Regions from separate parts of the Sphingomonas aerolata genome, predicted to be linked through region 3. Evidence: riboswitches for the same ligand, from Rfam matches in the RefSeq annotation. Region 3 holds a riboswitch; each other region holds the start of a gene.
The links. Region 3 has a riboswitch for cobalamin ahead of NEF64_RS11395 (TonB-dependent receptor plug domain-containing protein). Riboswitches for the same ligand answer to the same signal wherever they lie in the genome.
Positions count from the first base shown of each region.

Region 1: another riboswitch for cobalamin. It lies ahead of NEF64_RS08785 (TonB-dependent receptor); the one in region 3 lies ahead of NEF64_RS11395 (TonB-dependent receptor plug domain-containing protein).
Region 2: another riboswitch for cobalamin. It lies ahead of cobW (cobalamin biosynthesis protein CobW); the one in region 3 lies ahead of NEF64_RS11395 (TonB-dependent receptor plug domain-containing protein).

Region 1 is NZ_CP098762.1:1,894,200-1,897,474, forward strand. Features, by position in the region: gene NEF64_RS08785 (TonB-dependent receptor) at 1-1,800, opposite strand, end outside; cobalamin riboswitch at 1,969-2,209, opposite strand; gene NEF64_RS08790 (DUF4139 domain-containing protein) at 2,717-3,275, shown strand, end outside.
Region 2 is NZ_CP098762.1:1,376,815-1,380,089, reverse strand. Features, by position in the region: gene cobN (cobaltochelatase subunit CobN) at 1-1,140, opposite strand, end outside; gene cobW (cobalamin biosynthesis protein CobW) at 1,146-2,195, opposite strand; cobalamin riboswitch at 2,333-2,549, opposite strand; gene NEF64_RS06445 (HoxN/HupN/NixA family nickel/cobalt transporter) at 2,710-3,275, opposite strand, start outside.
Region 3 is NZ_CP098762.1:2,502,958-2,506,232, reverse strand. Features, by position in the region: gene NEF64_RS11405 (MaoC family dehydratase) at 1-66, shown strand, start outside; gene NEF64_RS11400 (HpcH/HpaI aldolase/citrate lyase family protein) at 63-887, shown strand; cobalamin riboswitch at 946-1,178, shown strand; gene NEF64_RS11395 (TonB-dependent receptor plug domain-containing protein) at 1,361-3,275, shown strand, end outside.

The sequences.
Region 1 (3,275 bases), 610 kb from region 3:
GTTTGCATCGATCCCGACACCGTAAGGCAGATCGAGTGACACTGCGGCTTCGATGCCCCTGGCCGATCGCTGTCCCACCTGCTCGACCGGGCTCGTCGGGGTCAGTTGCGCCAGCAGGCGTTTCTTGACGATCCGGTAGGCGGCGAGGGTGGCGGTGCCGCGACCGTCGAGGAAGACCGCCTTGGCGCCGATCTCGAGCTGGTCGCCCACCGCGTTGCTGAACTGCACCTGCCCGGTCGAATAGGTGGTCAGCGTCCCCAGAGGATCCACGCCGGTGGCATATTGCGCATAGAGCGACACCGTCGGGATCGGTTGATAGACACTCCCGATCCGCCAGGTCACGTTGTGCAGCCGCTTGTCGAGCACGAATGTCTCGATGCCAGCGCCGTCCGGAAAGTTGATCGACCAGCGGCGGATCTTGTCGCGCTCGTAGCGCACGCCACCGACGATCGAGACGTGCGTGCCGAGCTTCAGCCGGTCCTCGGCAAAGACCGCATATTCGGTGGTCCGCGTCCGATAGCGCGGTGCGATCCCCTGGGTGTCGACGATCAGACTGGGATCGAACGCGAAGGGATCGACCTCGGAGACCTGGGGATCAGACCCGAAATTGTGCAAATAGGTTAGTTTGATGAGGTTGACGTCGAAGCCCACGACAAGGTCGTTGCTGACGCCATCGGCGATGCCCGTCTTGAACGTCACGCTGCCCTGATCGCCCCACTGCGTCTGGTCGTGGACGATCCCGGTCATGTCCGTCCTCAGTATGCGGCCGGGCGTACCGGTGTTGGCGCTGCCGTTGGAGCAGATCCCGTCTGCGGCGATCCAGCAATAGCTTTCGAGGTTGAGCCACGAGCGTTTCGACGTGAGGCGATAGGCCTGGTTGCTGACGGTGACCGCGTCGCTTGGCGTCCAGTCGACCTGCAGGCTGGTGCGGTTGTCGCGGTAGCGGATAAAGCCGTCGCGTGTGTTGTAGTTGCGGTCCCGGATGCGGTCGTCGAGCCGTCCCTCGATCAGCGGCGTGCCGAAATAGCGCATCGGCTTCTGGTCGCCGTAATCGTCCCGTGCGGTGACGACGAGCGTGTCGGTCGGTGCCCAGCGCAGCGTGCCCGACACGGCATGGCTGCGCGACTGGCCACGATCGACATAGCCGTCCGATCGGCGATAGCTGCCGTCGATGCGATAGGAGAGGCGCTCGGTGATCGGCCCGCCTGCGCCCGCCGCGACATGGAAGCTGTCCTGCGAGCCGTAGCCGATCTCGCCCTCCACGTGCGTCCGCTGCGTATCGGGTTTACGCATCAGGACATTCACCGCACCGCCCAGCGCGCCCTGGCCGTAGAGCACCGAGGCTGGGCCGCTCAGGATGTCGATCCGCTCGACCATCCACGGATCGGTCGGAAAGGTTATCGTGCCGGCAGCCGGGAACAGCCTTATACCGTCGATCAGCTGAAGCACGGATCCCTGGCCGCTGAAGCCGCGCGCGGCGAGCGCGGTGCCGCCATTGCCGGGGTTTCCGGCGTTGCTGATGCCCGGTGCGCGGCTCGTCGCGTCGATCACCGACAGGTCGCCGCGCGCGCGGATCGTGGCGCCATCGATGACCGAGATCGTCGCGGGGGTCTCGAGCGGCGTGAGGCCCAGGCGGCTGCCGGTCGCGTTCGGCGTGGTGAGCGTGTCGCGCGCCTGCTGGCCGACAACCAGAATGTCCTCATTGTCCGAGACAGGCAAAGACTGAGCGTTGAGCGGTGCTGCGAAAACAGGTGACAGCAAAGCCCCCGCCACCGCGAGGCGAGACAATAGGAATGGCATTACGGTAATCCCCGGGGCGTCGAGCGAACCCGGCAGGGACCTCCCGCGAACGGCCGACATCCGCGCCAGCCGGACGCCATCGCGACCGGCACGCATGCCCGTGCGGTCCCCACCGCACACGTCGTCGCTCGACGGAGTACCGTGCCGCGGCCACCCCCTGGGCCAGGCAAGAGCGACCAGACGCCGGCAGGTCTCCTGGCTCACAGGTCATCACACGATGCACGGCCTTCCCAGGCCTTTATGACAGAACGTCCGGCCCAGTGGCTGCCCCTCCCTGTGAAGGAAGAAGCGATATGCATCGCGCTCGCCGCTTACAGTTGCAGGGACAGCCTCGGCTTCGGGTGGCGAACCACCCTTACCGCGTTCCCTATTAAGCCCCTCTCGGGGCACCGACGCGATCATGCCGACCGTCTCCAGCGGAGCAGGTCAGCGGGGACGGTGTATCCTGACGAAGACGATCCGGCAATTGGTCGACGCGACGATCGCAAAAGTCCAAACGGAGTGTCGGTGCCCATTAACGAATGTCGGAAGTTGGGAAGCGACAGATGCGTCGAGAACGACCGGAATTGGGTCTTTGCGGATTCGGTGGGAAGGCGTCGCCGAGCTCGGCGTCGACCGGATCGATATCTTGTTCGGGCGCTCCAAGGATTGGTGGCGTATCGGCACCCGCTACGACCAGTAACCGACGGACTTGCTCTCCGCCGTCGGTCTCGCGGACACCGTCAGTTTGGCTATGATCAACGTATCATAACCTTAATGGCGCATCGCACCGATCAGAGCGAACAAGCGCCGTTGTTTGGGTCAGAAAATCAGACCCACAATGTCGCGTTGCCCTTCTGATGCGGTCTCGCCATTATAGCAAGGACCGGGGGAGAGTAGCGTGCGCAAAAGCATCTCGAGAGCGTGTGGTTTGGTGATGCTGCTCGGGTCGATTTCGGCAGCCGCTCAGCAATTGCCGCCCCCTGCTGATTCCTCGACCGCCGGAACGGCGCAAGGCGACGTGTCGGTCACCATCTACACCAACGACGTCGCCTTGGTGCAGGACATCCGTCCGCTGAACCTGGCGAGCGGGCGGGTTCAACAGAATTTCCCCGACGTGAGCGCAGCGATCCGACCGGAAACGGTGTCGCTGACCGTGCCCGATGCCGCGATCGTCGAGCAGAATTTCGACTATGACCTGCTCAGCCCGTCGAGCCTGATGGAGAAAGCGGTCGGCGAGACGATCACGCTGGTGCGGACCAATCCGGCCACCGGCGCGGAAACCCGCGATCGCGCGAAAGTTCTGGCGGTGAACGGCGGCGTGGTCATCGAAGTGAACGGTCATGTCGAGGTACTGCGCGACGACGGCCTGCCGGTGCGCGCGGTGTTCGACCGGGTGCCCGACGCGCTGCGGGCGCGCCCGACGCTGTCGGTGACACTGACCAGCACGCGCGGAGGAACCCGCCCGGCGACGCTGTCCTACCTGAGCCGCGGGC
Region 2 (3,275 bases), 1.1 Mb from region 3:
GACCGGCCGCTCCGCCAGAAGCACCCAGGCCGCGACGCGCGCGACGATCGCGTTGATCCGGGCGGGCTCGGCCCGGTGCTCGCGCCGCGCATAGCCGAGAGCGTCGTCGCGGACGCCGTCCTCCTTGAAGCTCGCGACGCCTGCGAACAGCCGTCCGTCGACCTCGGGCAGAACAACGTGCATCGCCAGGTCGGCGGGGGACAGCCCGCGCGTCGATCCCGCCCAGGCGGCGCGGTCCGATGTCGCCAGCGCGACCTGGAACACCGGCACCCCCGCCCCGTCGAGCGGCGAGCTGTTATCGGCGCCGCGGCCGGAAAAGGCGGTGGCGTTCACGATCGCCGCCGGGCGCAGTGCGACGACCCAACGCGCCAGCCACCCCGCCGCGCCCGGCGCCTTCAGCGACGGCGCGAACAGCCCGACGACCTCGAACCCCGCCGCGCTCAGCCCGGCATGCAGCGCCTCGACCGGGTCGAGATCGGCAGCGGTCAGGTAGGAACGGTAGAAGATCAGCAGGATTCGCGGCCGCGTCGCAGTCATCGCGAACGCCGCGGGGCACGTCACCCCGTCGCGCGGCTGCCAGCCGCCGACCTCTGGGACCGTCTTCACCCCCGCGACCGGCCCCGCATAGAGCCCTGCCGCCAGCGCCATCTGCGCCAGCGCCGCCTGCGCCGCGACCGCGCCGCCATCGTCGCACAAGGCGGCGAGCCGGCGCAGCGTCGACACCGGCACCGTCGACGCCGCATCGAGCCGTGCGTCGATCCGCCCGTCGGCCGGCAGCACCGCCAGCGCGATCCCCCGCGCCCGCGCCAGTGCCTCGACCTGCTGCAACCCATAGGACCAGTAGGACCGCCCGCCGATCAGCCGGATCACGATCCCCTTCGCCCCACCGCTCCCGCTCCCGCTCAGCGTCCGCTCGACATAGGTATCGACCGACAGCGGATGCGCGAGCGCGGACAGATTGGCGAGCCGGAGCGACGGCAGCGGGCTCCCACTCGCCGCCGCACGCCGCCACCCGGCCGCGAACGCGCCGAGATCCCCGTCCGAAAAGGACAGGACGACAAGATCCGCCGGGCTCTGCGCCAGGTCCTGCGGGACCGCGCTCTCCTCCAGCCCGTGGCTTTCGCGGAAGACGACGTGCATCGTCGTCAGCCCTGAAGCGCGGCCCGGATCCTTGCGGGGTCGATCCGGTCATGCTCCGCGATCACCACCAGCCGCGTCTGGCGCGCCTCGTCGCCGCGCCACGGCCGGTCATATTGCGTCCGCACCCGCGCCCCGACCGCCTGCACCAGCAGCCGCATCGGCTTGCCCGTCACCGCGGCATAGCCCTTCACGCGCAGGATGTCGGCGTCGCGCGCGAGGGTCTCGATCCGCGCGGCGAGCGCCGCCGGGTCCGCGATCTCGCCGAGGTCGACGATCATGCTGTCGAAATCGTCATGCTCGTGATCGTCCGCGCCATCATGGTGCGACGGTCGCGCGGCGATGTCGTCCTCCGCCGCCGCGTTCAGCCCGAGCACGACGCGCGGATCGATCACCCCGTCGGTCAGCGCGATCACCGGCAACGCACGCGGGGACTCCGTCGCGACCACCGCGCGCGCCGCAGCCACCCCCGCCTCGCCCGCCAGATCCGCCTTGGTCAGCAGCACCAGATCCGCACAGGCAAGCTGGTCCTCGAACACCTCGGCAAGCGGCGTCTCGTGATCCACGCTCGGATCCGCGCGCCGCTGCGCCTCGATCGCGGCGAGGTCGGGCGCGAACCGTCCCGCGGCGACCGCTTCCGCATCGGCCAGAGCGATCACCCCGTCGACTGTGATCCGCGACCGGATCGCGGGCCAGTCGAACGCCTTGAGCAACGGCTTGGGCAAAGCGAGCCCCGACGTCTCGATCAGGATGTGGTCGGGCCGCGGGTCAAGCGCGAGCAAAGTCTCGACGGTCGGGATGAAATCGTCCGCGACGGTGCAGCAGATGCAGCCATTGGCGAGCTCGACGACATTCTCGGCCGGGCAATCGGGGATCGCGCAGCCCTTCAAGATGTCGCCGTCGATACCGAGCGTGCCGAATTCGTTGACGATCACCGCGAGCCGCCGGCCACCGGCATTCCGGATCAGGTGGCTGATCAGCGTGGTCTTGCCCGCGCCGAGGAATCCGGTGACGATGGTAACGGGAATCTTGGCCAGGGTCGGCTGGGGGTCGGTCATGCGATACTCTCCGGGCGTTGGAACGACGGCCACGGACGGGCGCACGCCCGCAGCCACACGCGCGCACGACCTGAAGGCCGCACGCGTTCGTCGCTCAGACGGAGTACCGTGCCGCGACCATCCCCTGGATCAAGGCAAGAGCGACCATGACGCTGGCAGGTCTCCTGGCTCGCGGGTCGAAGCTCGATGCACGCCTTCCCAGGTCCCGTGACCCAGTGGCTGCCCCCGCATCGGGGGCCTGTGCGTCTCGCTCACCGCTTACAGTTGCAGGGACAGCCGCGGCATTGGGAGGCAAAGCTCCCGCACCGCATTCCCATTCAAGCCCCGAAGGGCACCGGCGCGATCTGTTGAGGTTCGGTAGAACCAAACCTCGGGGTTGGGTTTAGAGGAGTTTCGTGACTGTGCCAATGCACCTGACCTCCGTCATTCTGACGAAAGTCAGGATCCAGGGCCACGCATGATCCGGTGATTGGCTCTGGGCGCCGGGTCGAGCCGGGGATGACGACGCTGCTCGTTACCCCCGCACCACCTCGATCTCGTCGAACCGCTTCCACCGGTAGATCGCGAAACTCAGCACCCAGCACGCCACGAACAGCGCGATGATCGCAAAGCCCAGCCCGTTGAAATTCTCGCCCAGCGCCGAAGCAACGTCCCACACGCCCCCGCTCAGGCCGAGCTTCGACGCCAGCAGCGCGAGCGTCTCGATCCCGCCGATCGCGATCGCGACGATCGCCGAGATCAGCGTGATCGTGATGTTGTAATAGAGCTTGCGGATCGGCTTCACGAACGCCCATTCATACGCGCCGAGCATCACCACCCCGTCGGCACTGTCGACCAGTGCCATGCCCGTCGCGAACAGCACCGGCAGCACCAGCACCGTGCCGATCGACAGCCCGTCCGCCGCCTGGCTTGCAGACAGGCCGAGGATCGCGACTTCGGTCCCGGTGTCGAACCCCAGCCCGAACAGGAACCCGAGCGGCGCCATGTGCCAGCTGCGCGTGACCAGCCGGAACATCGGCCGGAACAGCCGCGCGAGCAGCCCGCGATTGCCGAGAAGCAGGTCGAGATCCTCCTCGACAT
Region 3 (3,275 bases):
AACCAGCGTGACGAGATCGTCTGTCAGTGCCTCCGCTCGGCGCTGCTGCTGCGGACGTCGGCATGAGGTTGCGCTCGCTGCTGTTCGTGCCCGCAGACCGGCCCGAGCGTTTTGCGAAGGCCGCAGCGAGCGGGGTGGATGCCATCATCCTCGATCTGGAGGACTCGGTCGCACTCTCCCGCAAGGCCGTTGCCCGCGAGGCGGTCCGGGCCGCGTTGCAGGACCATACCGACGTCGTCCGGATGGTGCGGATCAATCCCCTCGACTCGGGGTGGCTGGACGACGATCTCGCTGCCGCGAGGGGGGCCGATGCAATCATGCTGCCCAAGGCGACCGGACCCGCGACCGTCCTCGCGTTGGTCGAGGCTTATGGCGATGACTGTCCGCCGATCCTGCCGATCGCTACCGAAGTGCCTGCCGCGATCTTCACACTGGGCGAATATGCGCGAGTCAACGACCGGTTATGCGGCCTGACCTGGGGCGCCGAAGACCTGCCCGCGGCGATCGGCGCGGCGACCAGTCGGGAGGACGACGGATCCTATACCGAACCCTATAAGCTCGTACGATCGCTGCTGCTGTTCGGCGCACATGCGGCGGACGTCGCGGCGATCGAGACGGTCTATCCCGCAATCGCGGACATTGACGGGCTGGCAGCCTATGCCGCGCGCGGCAGCCGGGACGGCTTTACCGGCATGATGGCGATTCATCCGTCGCAGGTCGCCACGATCAACGCCGCGTTCACGCCGGATGCGGCGACCGTTGCACATGCGCACGCCGTCGTCGCTGCGTTTGCGGCGGCTCCCGAGGCGGGCGCGCTGCAGCTTGATGGGCGGATGATCGATGCGCCGCACTTACGTCAGGCGCGGGCGATCCTCGCGCGACTTTAGGCCCATTGGCGGCAGGAAATTTCTGCGCTACCGTCGCCCTGCGAAACCGGTGAAGGCCGGGGTCGCAGATCGCGTCGGTGCCCCTCGGGGCTTCAAAGGGAATGCGGTGCGGGAGACGGTCCTCCTCATGCCGCGGCTGTCCCTGCAACTGTAAGCGGTGAGTGCGGTGCGCATGTCCCTTCATCACGGGGGGACGACCACTAGGCCTGAGCGCAAGCGCAGGGCCCGGGAAGGTCGCGTACCGGGCGTCGACCCGTGAGCCAGGAGACCTGCCGGCGCTCGGTCGCTCTTGCCATGGTCCAGGGGATGACCGCGGCACGGTACTCCGTCTGAGCGACGAACCATGCGGCGGGGGCCGCATCGGTGCGCGTGGCGGGTGCGGTTCGGCGTACACCCCAAGCGTTGCGCCGGCTGTCCGTAGCATCGGACGGCAGGCCCCGGCCGGTCGCTGGTGACGCCGGGGGTATCGTTTCATGACCAGAATTTTCGTTTCGCTTGTGGCGCTCGCCACCGCCACGGCCTTTGCATCGCCGGCCGCGGCCGAGCCTGATCCGGTTACTGCGGCGACGGGCGAGGCGGCAGCGGGCGGCGCTGAGCTGGTGGTTACCGCATCGAGATCGGGCGACGCGGTTCCGGCCGATCAGATCGGTGCGTCGGTGACGGTGCTCGACGCAGCGACGCTCGACCAGCGGCAGACCCGGATCGTGTCCGACGTGCTGCGCGACGTCCCAGGGTTGGCGGTTAGCCGGACCGGCGCGGTCGGGGGGACGACGCAGGTCCGGATCCGCGGATCGGAGGGCAATCATGTGCTGGTGCTGATCGACGGGATCGAAGTGTCCGATCCCTATCAGGGCGAATATGATTTCGGCACGCTGATTGCCGACGAGGCGGCCCGGGTCGAGGTGCTACGCGGCCAGCAATCGGCGCTGTACGGGTCCGACGCGATCGGCGGCGTCATCCAGTATCTCACGCTGAGCGGCGCGGAGGCCCCGGGCGTATCACTGCGGGCCGAAGGGGGATCGTTCGGCACGTTTTCGGGAGGCGCCCGGGTCGCGGGCGTAGCGGGCAATCTCGATTACGCGCTGTCGAGCTCGACCTACCTCACCGACGGCACGCCGACCGCACGGGGCGGATCGCGCGACATCGGCGCGAAGAGCGTCGGCGCGACGGGCAAGCTGAGCTGGTCGCCGACCGACACGCTGAAGGTCACGGGCGTCGGGCGCTATAGCTATACCGATGCCGACAGCAACGACACGGCATTGAGCGGCCCGCAGTTCGGCACGATCGTCGATACGCCCGGCGCGCGCAGCACGGTCGAGGCATATTACGGGCTGGTTCGCGCCGAACTCGCGCTGGCGGATGGCCGCTGGACGAATGCGCTCAGCGGCCAGTTTGCCGATACGACACGCCGGGCGCTGGTCGACGATGCCTTGAGCTTCGGCAACAAGGGACGGCGGTACAAGGGATCGTTCGAAAGCACCTTCCGGTTCGGCACTGATCGCATCCGGCATCGGCTGACCGCCGCAGTCGATGTCGAGCGTGAGGAATTTCAGACACTTAGTCCGGTCTCTTCGGAGTTCGTCTTCACAGGGCGGCGGCACACCGACAATGTCGGGATCGTCGGACAGTATGACGTCGTGATCGACGACGCGCTAGCGATCGGCGGATCGGTGCGGCGCGACGAGAATAACCGGTTCGACGACACCACCACCTACCGCGCGCAGGCGAGCTATCGTTTTGCGACCGGAACGCGGGTGCGCGGTGCCTACGGTACCAGCGTGAAGAACCCCGGCTACTTCGATCTCTTCGGCTATTCCGACGGTCGTTATATCGGCAATCCGAACCTCAAGCCCGAAAAGTCAAAGGGGTGGGAAGCCGGGGTCGAACAGGCTTTCGGGGGGGATCGTGCGACGATCGGCGCGACCTATTTCGACAGTCGGCTGACGAACGAGATCTTTACCACCTATCCTGCCCCCGACTTCGTCGCGACGCCCGGCAACCGCAATACGCGATCGACGCAGCATGGCGTCGAGGTGTTTGCTACAGCCCAGCCAATTCCGCAGCTGCGCTTCGACCTCGCCTATACCTATCTGAAGGCGCGCGAGGACGGGGGCGTGGAGATCCGGCGACCCAACCATATCGGCAGCGTCAACATGACTGCGTTCAGCCGCGACCAGCGCGCCTCGGCAACGCTCACCGTTCGGTATAATGGCCGGCAGCAGGACGACGCCTATACCGATCCGAGCTATGTCCCGGTCCGCGTCTCGCTCCAGGAATATGTCCTCGTCAACCTGAACGCGGCGTACAAGTTGACGCCCGGGCTGTCGGTTTTCGGTCGGGTCGAAAACCTGTTCGACGAGCGGTACGAGGAGGTGTTCAGCTATGTTG